3 regions of the Ruminiclostridium papyrosolvens DSM 2782 genome follow, and region 1 is predicted to be linked to each of the others. Evidence: riboswitches for the same ligand, from Rfam matches in the RefSeq annotation. Region 1 holds a riboswitch; each other region holds the start of a gene.

The links. A riboswitch is a leader RNA that binds a small molecule or an ion and turns the genes downstream of it on or off. The one in region 1 is predicted to bind cobalamin.
Region 2: it holds a riboswitch for cobalamin, as region 1 does, so the genes downstream of both, P0092_RS06020 (DUF2292 domain-containing protein) here and P0092_RS05440 (energy-coupling factor ABC transporter permease) in region 1, are expected to answer to the same signal.
Region 3: it holds a riboswitch for cobalamin, as region 1 does, so the genes downstream of both, P0092_RS20685 (ABC transporter substrate-binding protein) here and P0092_RS05440 (energy-coupling factor ABC transporter permease) in region 1, are expected to answer to the same signal.

Annotation. Positions count from the first base shown of each region.
Region 1 is NZ_CP119677.1:1,232,762-1,237,079, reverse strand. Features, by position in the region: gene P0092_RS05445 (energy-coupling factor ABC transporter substrate-binding protein) at 1-237, opposite strand, end outside; gene P0092_RS05440 (energy-coupling factor ABC transporter permease) at 253-999, opposite strand; cobalamin riboswitch at 1,167-1,382, opposite strand; gene P0092_RS05435 (dihydrodipicolinate synthase family protein) at 1,512-2,405, opposite strand; gene ilvD (dihydroxy-acid dehydratase) at 2,427-4,154, opposite strand; gene P0092_RS05425 (FadR/GntR family transcriptional regulator) at 4,223-4,318, opposite strand, start outside.
Region 2 is NZ_CP119677.1:1,348,575-1,352,892, reverse strand. Features, by position in the region: gene P0092_RS06035 (S-layer homology domain-containing protein) at 1-1,211, opposite strand, end outside; gene P0092_RS06030 (DUF4430 domain-containing protein) at 1,284-2,102, opposite strand; gene P0092_RS06025 (homing endonuclease associated repeat-containing protein) at 2,188-2,511, opposite strand; gene P0092_RS06020 (DUF2292 domain-containing protein) at 2,707-2,877, opposite strand; cobalamin riboswitch at 2,908-3,104, opposite strand; gene P0092_RS06015 (homocysteine S-methyltransferase family protein) at 3,230-4,318, opposite strand, start outside.
Region 3 is NZ_CP119677.1:4,719,064-4,723,381, reverse strand. Features, by position in the region: gene P0092_RS20690 (phosphopentomutase) at 1-869, shown strand, start outside; cobalamin riboswitch at 959-1,148, shown strand; gene P0092_RS20685 (ABC transporter substrate-binding protein) at 1,281-2,285, shown strand; gene P0092_RS20680 (FecCD family ABC transporter permease) at 2,298-3,350, shown strand; gene P0092_RS20675 (ABC transporter ATP-binding protein) at 3,352-4,318, shown strand, end outside.

The sequences.
Region 1 (4,318 bases):
TACCACTCCTGCGCCAATTGCAGCTTGCAAGGCAAAAAGCAGTGACTCTATTTCTCCGCTCTTAGGCTCAAATAGTGATTCAAACCATGGCTTGTAGTCAGGAGCTATTTTAGTTATCTGTTCTTCTGCAAGACCGTCTGCGCCCGCAAATTCAGCATTCTTTATAAAAATAGGCGGTGCAGCAAGAATTACTACTACTACTGCTATCAAAATTAAATTCTTTTTCCATAATTTCATGACATTCTCTCCTTTTTAATAAATTGCTGATAGTGCCTTAAGCTCTTTTGCACTGTATTTTGCGAGAACATTATAAATAACTACCGTAAGAAGTCCTTCACAAACAGCAAGCGGAACTTGAGTAAAAGCAAAAATACTTATAAACTTCCCGAGGGAGACCATAAATCCTCCAGTAGCGTCAGGATATGCCATGGCAAGCTCCACAGAAGTTATCACATATGTCATCAAATCTCCGAAAAATGCTGCAAGAAATACTGCAAGTCCTGCTTTTGCACCCAATCGTTTAGATAGCTTGAACACTCCGAAAGAAACCAAAGGCCCTACTATAGCCATGGAAAACACATTTGCTCCTAAGGTTGTAATTCCTCCATGTGCCAGTAAAATAGCCTGAAACAACAGGATTATAGCTCCTATTACGGACATGGCAGTTGGCCCGAACAAAACCGCGCCCAGTCCCACTCCTGTTGGGTGCGAACAGCTTCCGGTAACTGACGGCATCTTGAGTGCTGAAAGCACAAAAGCAAAAGCGCCGCACATTGCTAACAGAGTCAGGTTTTTTGAAGATATTTCGATTTTCTTTTTTATTGAGAAGAATCCAATCAGGAGAAATGGCATACAAAGCACTCCCCAGCTGATACACCAGCCCGGTGCCAGATATCCTTCCATGATGTGCATTGCAGATGCATTTGCAGGAAAAATAAAAATAGCGCACACCGCAATTAAAAGACAAACAAGGTAGTTCTTTACTCTTACACGTTTCATTATAATAAACCTCCGACTTAATAATATTTGCCAAAAAAATAAAACCTTTATTTATTTTGGTAATAAAGGTTTTATTTGTAAAAAAGAACGTATAGTCTTATACTGTTTTCTCTTTTGACAAACTACACACTTCATACACTGTGAAGTCATAGTACTCTGCATATTTGGCATCTGCAGAAATACTGGCAGGTCTTCCGACTCAGATATCATAGCAAAGTTCTCGCCTTCCCGGACTAATCACCCAGTGGCATGTATAAGCAAAAATAATTCTTGCTTTTTTAGAGAACCGCTCCATCATACGGCAGCAGGACTGTTCAGGATTTTCACCTGATTCCCTCTTAGTTACTCATAATTTTGAGCAAACCAATATCGTTAATTATTAAATTTTAATTGAATTATATACCATTTATAACCATCACGTCAATTAAACTTTTGCGAAATTTGCTTCACCATATAAATAGAGCAAAATACCCACGGTGTGAGCAAAAGTGTTATTTTTACAGGCTTGCAACTTAGATTAAACCTGACTTTTCCATAATGGCTTTGAGTTTTGAAATATCCTGTTCATTTGCCATTGGCAAAGGGAAGGAACAGTAATCCTTTACGGAGATACCCTTAATCATCAGTGCTTTTTTAATATAAGGAACAAAAGGCTTTCCTACTTGATAAATATCCATAAGACAATCTATCTTCCTTTGAATATCTGAAATTGTTCTTATATCTTTTTCTTTGAAAGCCTTTACCCATGAACTGCAAATTTCAGGAACAAGATTTGACAATCCGCCAATACATCCGTCCCCTCCTGACATTACATTATGAGCAAAGTTGTCATCAAATCCTGAGTAGATTCTAAAATTCGGGAATTCCGGCTTGATTAATTTTATCAATTCCCTTGTATGATCCATCCCCGGTATAGTATCCTTGTATCCCACAATATTTTTGTGTTTTCTCAAAAGATTTAAAGTCACCTCAGGAGAGATATCATAACCTGTACGATCCGGAAAACTATACAGATACAAGTCACCCGGGCATTCATCGGCTACTTTGTCGTAATACTCCTCAACACTTTCCTGGCTCAATCCGAAATAATACGGTGAAATCACCACTATACCGTCTGCACCCTGTTCGCAAGCATATTTGGAAAGCTCTATTGTCTCGTTTATATCCATGCTTGCAGTTCCAACCAGCAGTTTTGTCCTACCGTTGATTTCCTTAACAGCAAATCGAATGAGTTCCTTTTTGCTTTCCACCGGAATTGCAAAAAACTCTCCTATGCTTCCCAGAATCAAAATACCGTCAACTCCACCCTTTATCAGATGGTCATACAGATTATGGAGTGACTGGGTATCAATTTTTTTATTTTCATCAAATATAGTAACTGCCGGGGTAATGTATTCACAATTCATCTTTGTATCTCCTTTTTTTTATTAGTAGCCTGCACCTTCCATAGCAGAAAGGGCGGATTCGGTATATCTTTTCAGTAAACCTTTTCTTACAGGTGGAAGAACTTCTTCCTTATTTTTTTCTCGTTGGTCAAAAATTCTCTGAATCTCCTCCAAAGGCATTTCCTTTTGCTGTATACCTACAACGTTAAGACTCCTGTTTTCAATGTCATACTCTATAATGTCTCCGGTTTCAACAAGTCCCAAAGGCCCTCCTGCAGCAGCCTCCGGCGAAACGTGTCCTATTGCCGCTCCCCGTGTGGCTCCTGAAAACCTTCCGTCTGTCACAAGAGAAACCGTGCCGTTCAACCGCTTGTCGCACACGATAGCTTCTGTCGTCATCAACATTTCAGGCATTCCGCTGCCTCTTGGGCCCTCATAGCGGATTACTATAATTTCTCCGGGGTTGATTTCATTATTCACCACTGCACTGTAGGCATCTTCCTCGCTATTGTATACTCTGGCAATACCTTTGTGTTTACGCATACTTTCCGTACAAGCTGAATACTTTACTATTGAGCCATCCGGTGCAATATTTCCTTTTAAGACAGCGATAGAACCCTTTTCCTTGACTTCATTCAAAGGTGTAATAACATCGTCTCTCTTCAAACCGTAATTGGAAAGATAACCGATATTTCTGTCAAAAAAGTTATCCCTTTCCAAATCTTCAAGGTTTTCTCCCAAAGTCTTTCCTGTTACAGTCATTACATCCAGATGCAGATATTCTTTGAGCATTAATTGTACCATTGGTATTCCCCCCGCAAACCAGAAGGCTTCTGTAAGGTGCTCTCCGCTTGGGAATATATTGCCTAAATGCGGAATCATATGGTTTATTTCATCGAACATATCCGGCGTCAGTATAATACCAAGCTCCCTTGCAATAGCAGGTAAATGCAGTGTTGCATTGGTGGAACCGCCGATTGCGCTATGGACAATTATTGCATTTACAAATGCCTTGTTTGTCATGATTCTGTCAGGAGTTATACCTTTTTCAACCAGCTCAAGGATTTTCCTGCCTGCCTTTCTTGAGTAAGACAGAATGTCTCTCATGGTTGCAGGAACCAATGCGCTTCCCGGCAGTGCCATTCCGAGAGCCTCCGCCATACACTGCATAGTGCTGGCAGTTCCCAGAAAAGTACATGCTCCTACAGATGGGCAGCCTGTCAGCTTGTAATCACGAATCTCCTGACTGCTTATTTCTCCCTTTCGTTTTTGCCTCAGAGAGATATCTCCTGCAGCCAATGAAGTAGTCATATTGGGGCCGGGTCTCATACTGCCCCCCGGTATGAAAATAGCCGGAATATCAAGTCTTGCAGCTGCCTTTAAGTGAGCGGGAATAGATTTGTCACAGGACGAGGATAAAATTAACCCATCCCATGAAACCATACTTCCCTGCACTTCAACCATATCGCAAATAGCCTCACGGGATGCCAGTACGTAATTCATACCCTTGTGTCCCTGTGCACACCCATCGCAAATATCTGTCGTATGAAACCTTGCAGGACAGCCTCCTGCCTCGTAGACACCGATTCTTGCCTGTTCTGTCAGCTGATTCAGATGAGTACTTCCCGGATGGCTGTCTCCAAATGCATCTTCTATTAATATCTGAGGTTTATTAATATCCTCCTCATCCCAGCCGGAACCCAGTTGGAGTGCATCGAACTGTGCCCAGAGCAGTCTCTCTGATGAGCTTTTTTGTTTTATTTTATCCATATTAACCTCCCTGCCCCCGTTATGCCGGACAAACTATCCCTTTCGGCATACATAAAGTATTTGGTTGCTTACATATTAGTTTCAAAAGTATTGTATAAGTCTTCCATATGTTCATCCATTATTCGTTTTGCCTCAAGAGAATTACCGTCTTTAACAGCTTCAAG
Region 2 (4,318 bases), 120 kb from region 1:
ACGGTTATTGTATTTAAGCCCTCGTTTAAGTCAACCTTGTAGGTTCCGTTTATTCCTTCAACCTCATTGTTGCCAAGCTTGACAACAGGCACAACGGGCCCGTCAACCGTATCGCTTGCACCTGCCGTAAAGGTCAGTACAGATGCATTAACAGATTTATCCGACAAATCGGTTGATATCTCCGGTGCTGTAATATCAATGGGTTCAAGAACTTTTTCTGTAAAATCATATATGCTTTTCTCGCCATTCAGCTGTCTTAGATATTCATCCAATGCATAGGTAGCCTGTTCTGTAGCCATTGAAAGGCTTCCTGCATTACTTTTTTGCCAGTTAAAAGTACCATCCTCATTTTGCAGGCTCAAAATAAAGCTTATAAGATTTCCCTTTGCCTTGGTAAATTGTTCTGATTGGGGGTCTTTTCCGTTAAAACACAACCCCATCAATACCTGCGCAGCCGTATTTACATTATTCTCCGCAGACCAGGCTCCGGCCCCAAAGCCTCCATCCTCGCCTTGTCTTTCTGCCCATGCTGTAACAACCTTGTCTACGGCTGTTTTAACTTCAGGGTTCACGTTATAGTATTTTCCCAATGCAGTTAAAACAAAACCAACTCCATCTTCTCCCCCTGTGGGATTTGCCAGTGTAATAAGCTTATTAATAATATCATCTCTTGTAAAACCTGCGTCGGCCGGAATTTCATAGTTAACCGCATCCAAAGCCAAAAGCCCGAAAGGTGTAGTATAAATGCCTCCCTCGGTATTAACATTTTTCATATCTCTCAAATTACACAATTCTGCCAGAAGGTTTTTTCCGTTGATATTTGTGGGGTCTCCGCCTGCTGCAAGAATTCCAAGAATATACTTTCCATATTGTCCTGAATTTGCTGCCGGCAGGTCTCCTCCATTAATATCATTCAAATAAGAGACGGGAACTTTTTTGCCAAGCCCATTAATGGCTATTGCCATCCAGTGTTTCTGATAGTTGAAGCCGGAGTCATCAAACTTTTCAATGAGTTTGTCCGTTGCTTTATCTAATGCTTCTGCAATTGTTTGCCTTGTAACAGGAAAAGTATCTTTTTGATTAGTATTTATCTCCGTAAAGTTAACTTTAAAATCAGACGGATTGTCGTATGCGAACACAGAATTTATTCCCGTGAAGGAACTCATTAATATGCAAAGTAAAAGTACTAATGAACTAATTTTTTTAAACATTTTGCCCTCCTAAACTAATATATATTCAAAATTTTACTGCTCCCCATTGGCCAGTCGTTTAAGTCTTAATTTTTATGGTACATTATTAATAGTTACACTTTTACTCCAAGAGTGGACATATTGCAGTCCGGTGTTTAAAGCTCCCGTAGTAAAAAACTTGTTATCTACATATAAATAGCATGGGGTATTCTCAGTTACCTGAGGCACATTTATTGATACATTACCATTTGTGCCTGTAGTACCGCTTGCCATAAGCGCACCATCTGAGGCTCTTACAAGCTTAACAGTTGCCCCTGAAAGGTCGTTAAAGCCTGTAAGTATCCAATTATATATATCCGTAAATTTCTGAGCCTTTACATTTACATTAAAAGAACTCCCCTCATTATATGAGGATTGTATACTTGTGTAGTTGCTCATACAGGTATAGAAAGACTCCGCCGGAATTGCATAATACCAGGTCATTTTATCACCATTCTGCATTGTATAAGCTCCACAGCTATAGGAAGGAAGTTCATCGGTTGTAGGAGAAGCCCCCCTCCATACCCTGAACATCCAGCCCGAATAATAGGATGAATTAGGTGTAAAATATGCTTCTGTCTGACCTCCGATACTGGATACATATGTACTCGCACCGCTTCCTAATGCAATATGGCTTATAGCTTTATCGCCGCAAGCCTTATTCAGCGCATCGTATGCTGTAAAGCCAGTTGAATCGTTAAGTGTTACCTGATATTCATTTAAAATTGAGCCGCCGTTTCCACCTGCACTGTAGCCCTGAATTCTAACTGTTACAGTTATTGGATCTGCTGCAAATGCTATTCCTGTAAGCATTGTGCAAATAATAGCCGCCATCATAACCAGACATAATATTTTTTTGAAATTTTTTCTCACTGTTCTACCTCCATTAGTTTTCTTAACCGGCCAATGGTTCATCGCAATCAACATTACACCACGTAGGTACGTTTGTTATCCAGAGTTACTCTGGTTCTATTTCTTCAAGCAGTTTTTTTCGAACAGGCTTGATTCCTGCATCCTCCAGAATTCTCGGCCATTTTCCCAGACGGGACTTGATATACCCGAAAGCCGGAACCTCTGACTTTTTTGGCACCCTGCCAAGCTCGTCAGCAATGTCACGAAGGTACTGATAAAGCTGCTCATCACTTTTCTTCTTATAAAGCTTAATATATTCTCTGCATAAGTCTTTTTGCCGTCCGGCTAGTTCTAAATCCCTGCTTTCTGACTTTAAAGACTCTTGAGATTGGATTTTCTGACTGCAATTTTCTGCCTTCAGATATATCACTCCCTTTTACAAAAAATCTTCCACGGAGCAATAAAAAAAACACTACCTCTTTTTTTGTGAGGTAATGCTTCCGTTTTTCGATCAGCACCGTGCAGTTGTCGACATTTCTGCATTCGCTATCCCATTTTCAAATTAATAAATATGGTATAAAGCGCAAAATAACATATGAATTTTAAGATAATAATCCGTCAACTTCTAAAGCTTAATTGACTTTGTGAGTTCTTCAATCCGTACAGGCTGATTACCCTGTACAATAATTTTAACTTCACCATAGTCAATCCCCCGAAGAATCCTTACAAGCTTTTTTTCCTTTTCAGACAGCTTACCATTCGGATTATCCTTTTTCAGGCTCATGGAATCAACCAATTAAGTACACCCCCTATCGTTCGTAGAGTCTATGGTACAAAATAACAGGCAGGTCTTCTGGCTCAAGCATCATTATTCCTTTCACCTTCCCGTTTCCAGTGGTACTTTGAAAGAAACTCCTCTTTTACAGCGGCGGGACCGCGTGGGATTTTAAACCCAACTTCCCTTTTCACCGGTTCATGTTCAGTATTTTCAACACAACCGACACCTGTTTTTCATATTTAGTTTTTACATATTTAGTTTCTCACATATAGTTTCTAATATCAACTATATAATATTACGTGCAATTTGTCATGTAAATTTTATCTTTTTTGATATTTTTTACTAATAGATGTAGTATAGGTTCATATAATTAATTACATTCTGCAGCTTGTTTAATTGAAAGTTTTTTTGCAAGCTTTACTGCCTCATAGGCATCTTTCGAATATCCGTCTGCTCCAATGGTTTTTGCATAATCGTCATCTACTACTGCTCCGCCAATCATAAACTTACAGCCTACATTTTTCTCTTTTGCAAGTTTAATCACTTCCTCCATTTCTACCATTGTGGTAGTCATTAAGGCAGAAAGACCTACTATATGAGCCTTTAATTTCTTCGCTTCGTCTATAATTCTCTCTGCACTTACGTCCTTTCCAAGGTCATGTACTTTGAAACCATAGTTTCGAAGCATTAATCCGACTATGTTTTTCCCTATATCATGAATATCTCCTTTTACTGTAGCTATAACAACAACAATATCTTCTTTCTCTTCTTTTTCACCTTTTTGTTTTAGCAGAGGCTCTAAAAATGTAAAGCCGGACTTCATTGTTTCAGCACTTTGAATAAGCTGAGGGAGAAAATATTTCTTTTCATCAAATAGCTTTCCTACCTGATTAATTGCAGGAATCAAATATATATCAACAATATCCTGAGGTGGTGTTTTTTCTGCTATTGCCTTTTCTATAAGCTTATCAATACCTTCATTGTCACCATTTAAAACTGCGTCAAAAATTTTGTCACAGGTTTTTTTCTCAGCTTCCTTTTTTTCATTTCCATCCTTAACAGGCTTATCCATGCTGCTAAAATATGAAATGTAATTTCTGCTGTTTACGTCATTTGTCATAATAACATCACAGGCCATTTTAATGCACATAAGCAAATCACTGGAGGGATTTGCAATTGCCATTGTAAGTCCCTTAGCAATAGCCATTGACAAAAATGCGGCGTTCACCCAACCTCTTTCAGGCAAACCGAAAGATACATTGGAAAGTCCCACAATGGTTCCACATCCGAATTCCTCTCTGCACCATTGTATAAGCTTCAAGGTTTCCAGTGCTGCCTCCTGATTTGAGGAAACAGTCATAACAAGTCCGTCTACCACAATATCACTTTTTTTATAGCCATAATCAGAAGCCTGATTGAACACCTCTTGAACTATAACCTGTCTCTGTATAGCCTTTTC
Region 3 (4,318 bases), 1.5 Mb from region 1:
CTGACGGTTTTCCAAAAGAAGTTCTTGAGGAGTTTGAAAAGCTTACCGGAAGAGGTGTTCTCGCAAACTGTGCCGCTTCGGGAACTGAAATAATCAAGGAGTACGGCGAGGAACACATGAAGACGGGGAAACTTATAGTTTACACCTCCGCAGACAGTGTATTTCAGATAGCTGCCCATGAAGAAATTGTTCCTCTGGAAGAATTGTATCGTATTTGCGGTATGGCAAGGGAAATGTTGCAAGGAGAACATATGGTGGGGCGTGTTATTGCCAGACCGTTTATAGGGGAACCGGGGAACTTTACAAGAACACCCAACAGAAGAGATTTTTCTGCGGAGCCCACGTCCGACACGCTTCTGGATGTTCTGAATAAAAAGGGTCTGGATGTTGTCGCTGTGGGAAAAATAGAAGACATATTTTCGAAAAAAGGAGTTACTGTTGCTGAACATACAAAAAACAACATGAATGGTGTTGACGTTACATTAAAATTTATGAAGCAAGAGAACAATGGCCTGATTTTTACAAATCTAGTAGATTTTGATATGTTGTTTGGACATAGAAATAATCCGGAAGGCTACAAACAGGCGTTAGAGGAATTCGACAACAGACTGCCTGAAATTTTGTCTGCCATGAAAGATAGCGATATACTGATAATTACAGCGGATCATGGCTGTGACCCAACTACTCCCAGTACTGACCATTCAAGAGAACATATACCTGTAATTATTTATGGTAAGGGTATAAGAGAGAATGTAAATCTTGGGACACGAGAAACCTTTGCTGATATAGCCTGCACTATTGCAGAAGTATTTAATGCAGAGAATGCTTTTCCGGGACAAAGCTTTTTAAGGGAGATTATCAAAGATTAATAAACTTTGATAAATATTGTATTTAATTGACAGATTCGCCAAAATAAGAAATTTGGACGATAATGTGTCTGATTTGGATTTGCTATTAAACTTGTTTTATATTAATATATGCAATATAACTTAATAAGAACTACAGATAAGGGAAACAGGTTTGAACCCTGTACGGTCCCGCCGCTGTGTTGGAGGAGTTCTCCATATAATCCACTGGTACATTAACCGGGAAGGAATGGAGAGTGTTGATGCCTTAGTCAGAATACCTGTCTGTAAGTGTACACTGTTAACTCTACGAGTGATAGGGGGTGTGTTTAATAAAAAATTCCAAGATGGAATTATGCCCTTTAAACACAAAACGTTTGAAGGGCTTTTATGTTTAAAGGGGTAAAAAAATAAATATTTAGGAGATATTGTAAAATGAAAAGGAATTTGAAAATTTTATCTTTTATACTTGCAATGATTTTTATTACCGGAATCTTCGGAGCTTGCAGCAGTGATACAAACCAGCAGGCTTCTGATACTACTAAGGCAATAGATACATCCGTAGAAAGTACTGCAACAGATAAATATCCTCTCACATTGGAGGATTCAAAAGGCACAAAGGTAACTATTAAGGCTAAGCCTGAGAAAATAGTAAGCTTGCCACTTGGAACCTGTGAAATGCTTATGTCACTGGTAGACAAAAGCAGAATTGCGGCTATGACTTATTATGCAGACGATGCCAAAGTTTCCAATATTGCTGATGAAGCTAAAGGAGTCGGTAAAAGGATTGAATCAAATGCGGAAAAAATAATTGCGTTGCAGCCTGACCTTGTTTTTTTGGATAAAATGGCAGATGCAAATGTCATTAAACAGCTAAGAGATGCGAATTTAACGGTGTTTATGCTAAATACTCCCTCAAATATCAAGCAGGTGGAAGATAACCTTGAACTCATAGGAAAAATTGTAGGAGAGGCAGCCAAGGCCAAGGATATAATTGCTTGGATGGAGCAGAAGCTAAAGGCTGTAAATGACAGGCTTGAACTAATGACTGATGACCAGAAGCAAACAGTACTTGATTACAGTGAAATGGGTACCACCAGCGGCAAGGGAACAAATTTTGATGATATTGTCACAAGAGCCGGTCTTATGAACCCTGTGTCAAAGGAGGGTCTTGAAGGATGGCCTGAATTATCCAAGGAAATGATAATAAAGTATAACCCACAGATTATTATTCTGCCGTCATGGTACTATGACGCAAAGGTTAGCTTTTATACTTTGAATGAGAAGATAAAAGGCGATAAGGCACTGGCAGATATAAAAGCAGTAAAGAATAATAAAGTTATTTCAGTACCGTATAATCATATTTCATCAACATCACAATACGCTGTACTGGCAGTAGAGGATATTTCAAAGGTTGCCTATCCGGGACTGTTTAAATAATCCGGAGGAAAAATGAAAAATAAAAAAATAAAAAAAGCTCTGACAAATATAGGATTTATACCGATAATGCTGCTGCTTCTGCTGATTGTAATGGTTGCGGGAACAGCTATAGGGGCGGTAAACGTACCTTTTTTTGATACCTTTAAAATCATACTTAAAAATATAGGTATATTAAAACATGCCACATTTGCTGAAGGACAGGAGCCTATAATTTTTCTTGTTAGGTTCCCCAGAGTGGTAGTAGCTGCACTTGCAGGTACAGCCCTTGCCTCATCCGGGGCAGTAATGCAGGGAATGTTCAGAAATCCCATGGCTGATCCGGGATTGTTGGGAATATCCAGCGGTTCCGGATTGGGAGCTGTTCTGGCTATAAAGCTGGGGTTAACTGCTGCAAGCATGTATTTTATGCCGCTTTTTGCATTTACGGGAGCATTTATTGCAATATTTGTAATTTACCTGCTGTCCTACCAGAAAGGAAAAGTACCCGTACTTACACTTATGCTTTCCGGTATAGCGGTGAGTACTTTTATAGGGGCAATAACCAATATTATCCTTACTCTGTCCTATGATTATCAGGTAAAGGAGTTTCTTTTCTGGTCCACGGGAGGACTTGACGGGAGGCGGTGGGAACACGTACAACTGGTGATAATTCCAATCATACTAAGTGTTGCACTTATGTTTGTTTTCTCAAGGGACTTGAATGTTCTTATGCTGGGGGAAGAGGAAGCAAAGTCCGTAGGATTAAGTTCAGGAAAAATCAGAACAGTACTGCTGATATTGGTTTCCGTTGCCACAGCAAGTGCGGTTTGTGTCAGCGGAGCCATAAGTTTTGTGGGTTTGATTGTTCCCCATATAATGAGACTTCTGGTTGGACCAAACTATAAAAAGCTGCTGCCTGCCAGCAGTATCGGAGGAGCAATTTTCCTTGTGGCCTGTGACCTTGTATCACGTGTGGTAGCCATTCCCTACGAGATTGGAGTAGGAATAATAACAGCGTTGGTGGGAGCACCTTATTTCCTTTACCTTTTACTAAGAAGCAAAAAGGAAGGAGGGGCGGTAATCTAGTATGGAGAGCATTATTGAAATTCAAAACCTTAATTATGAGATTAACAATAAAAGAATACTCGATAATATTTGCCTTAAGGTAAAAGAAGGAGAACTGGTTGGTCTCATAGGCCCTAACGGTGCAGGGAAAACCACACTGCTTAAATGTCTTAACGGTATTTATAAGGCAGAAGGTACTGTAAAGGTTAACGGAGTATTGATAGACCGGATGAGTAACAAAAGTCTTGCGGAAAAGATTGCTCTGATGCATCAGAATACCCAGATAGGTTTCCCGTTTCCCGCAAAGGAAGTAGTACTTATGGGAAGATATCCTTATCTAAAAAGGATGCAAAGAGAGAGCAAAGAGGATTTTAAGATTGCAAGAAAAAACATGGAGTATACAGATACTGAGAAGCTGGAGGATTGTGCAATAAACGAAATGTCAGGAGGAGAGCGGCAGAGAGTGCTTTTTGCAAAAACCTTGACACAGCAGACAGATATCATACTTTTGGACGAGCCTACCGCAAGTCTGGATATTACATATCAGGAACAGATATTCAAATATGCAAGAGACCTGTCTGAACAGGGAAAAACCGTGTTAGCAGCAATCCATGACCTGAAAATTGCAGCAAAATACTGTACAAGGCTTGTTCTTATGAATGATGGAAAAATTGTGTCAGACGGAAGTCCCGAGGAGGTGCTTACGTCTATGAACTTGTCACGCGTTTATGGTGTAAATGCATTGGTTTACAAAAACAGAATAACAGGTTTACTGGATATTTATATACATAAGGTCAATGAGAAAAACAAATCCGTAAGGTTTCACGTTATAGGCGGAGGGGGAACAGCCGGAAGTGTATTAAGACAGCTCTACGAACAGGGGTACTATGTATCAGCCGGGGTCTTTTTTCAGGGGGACAGTGATATAGCCTCAGCGGAGGTATTTGGTATAGATTATCTTGTGGAAAAACCGTTCTCCAGTATCACAG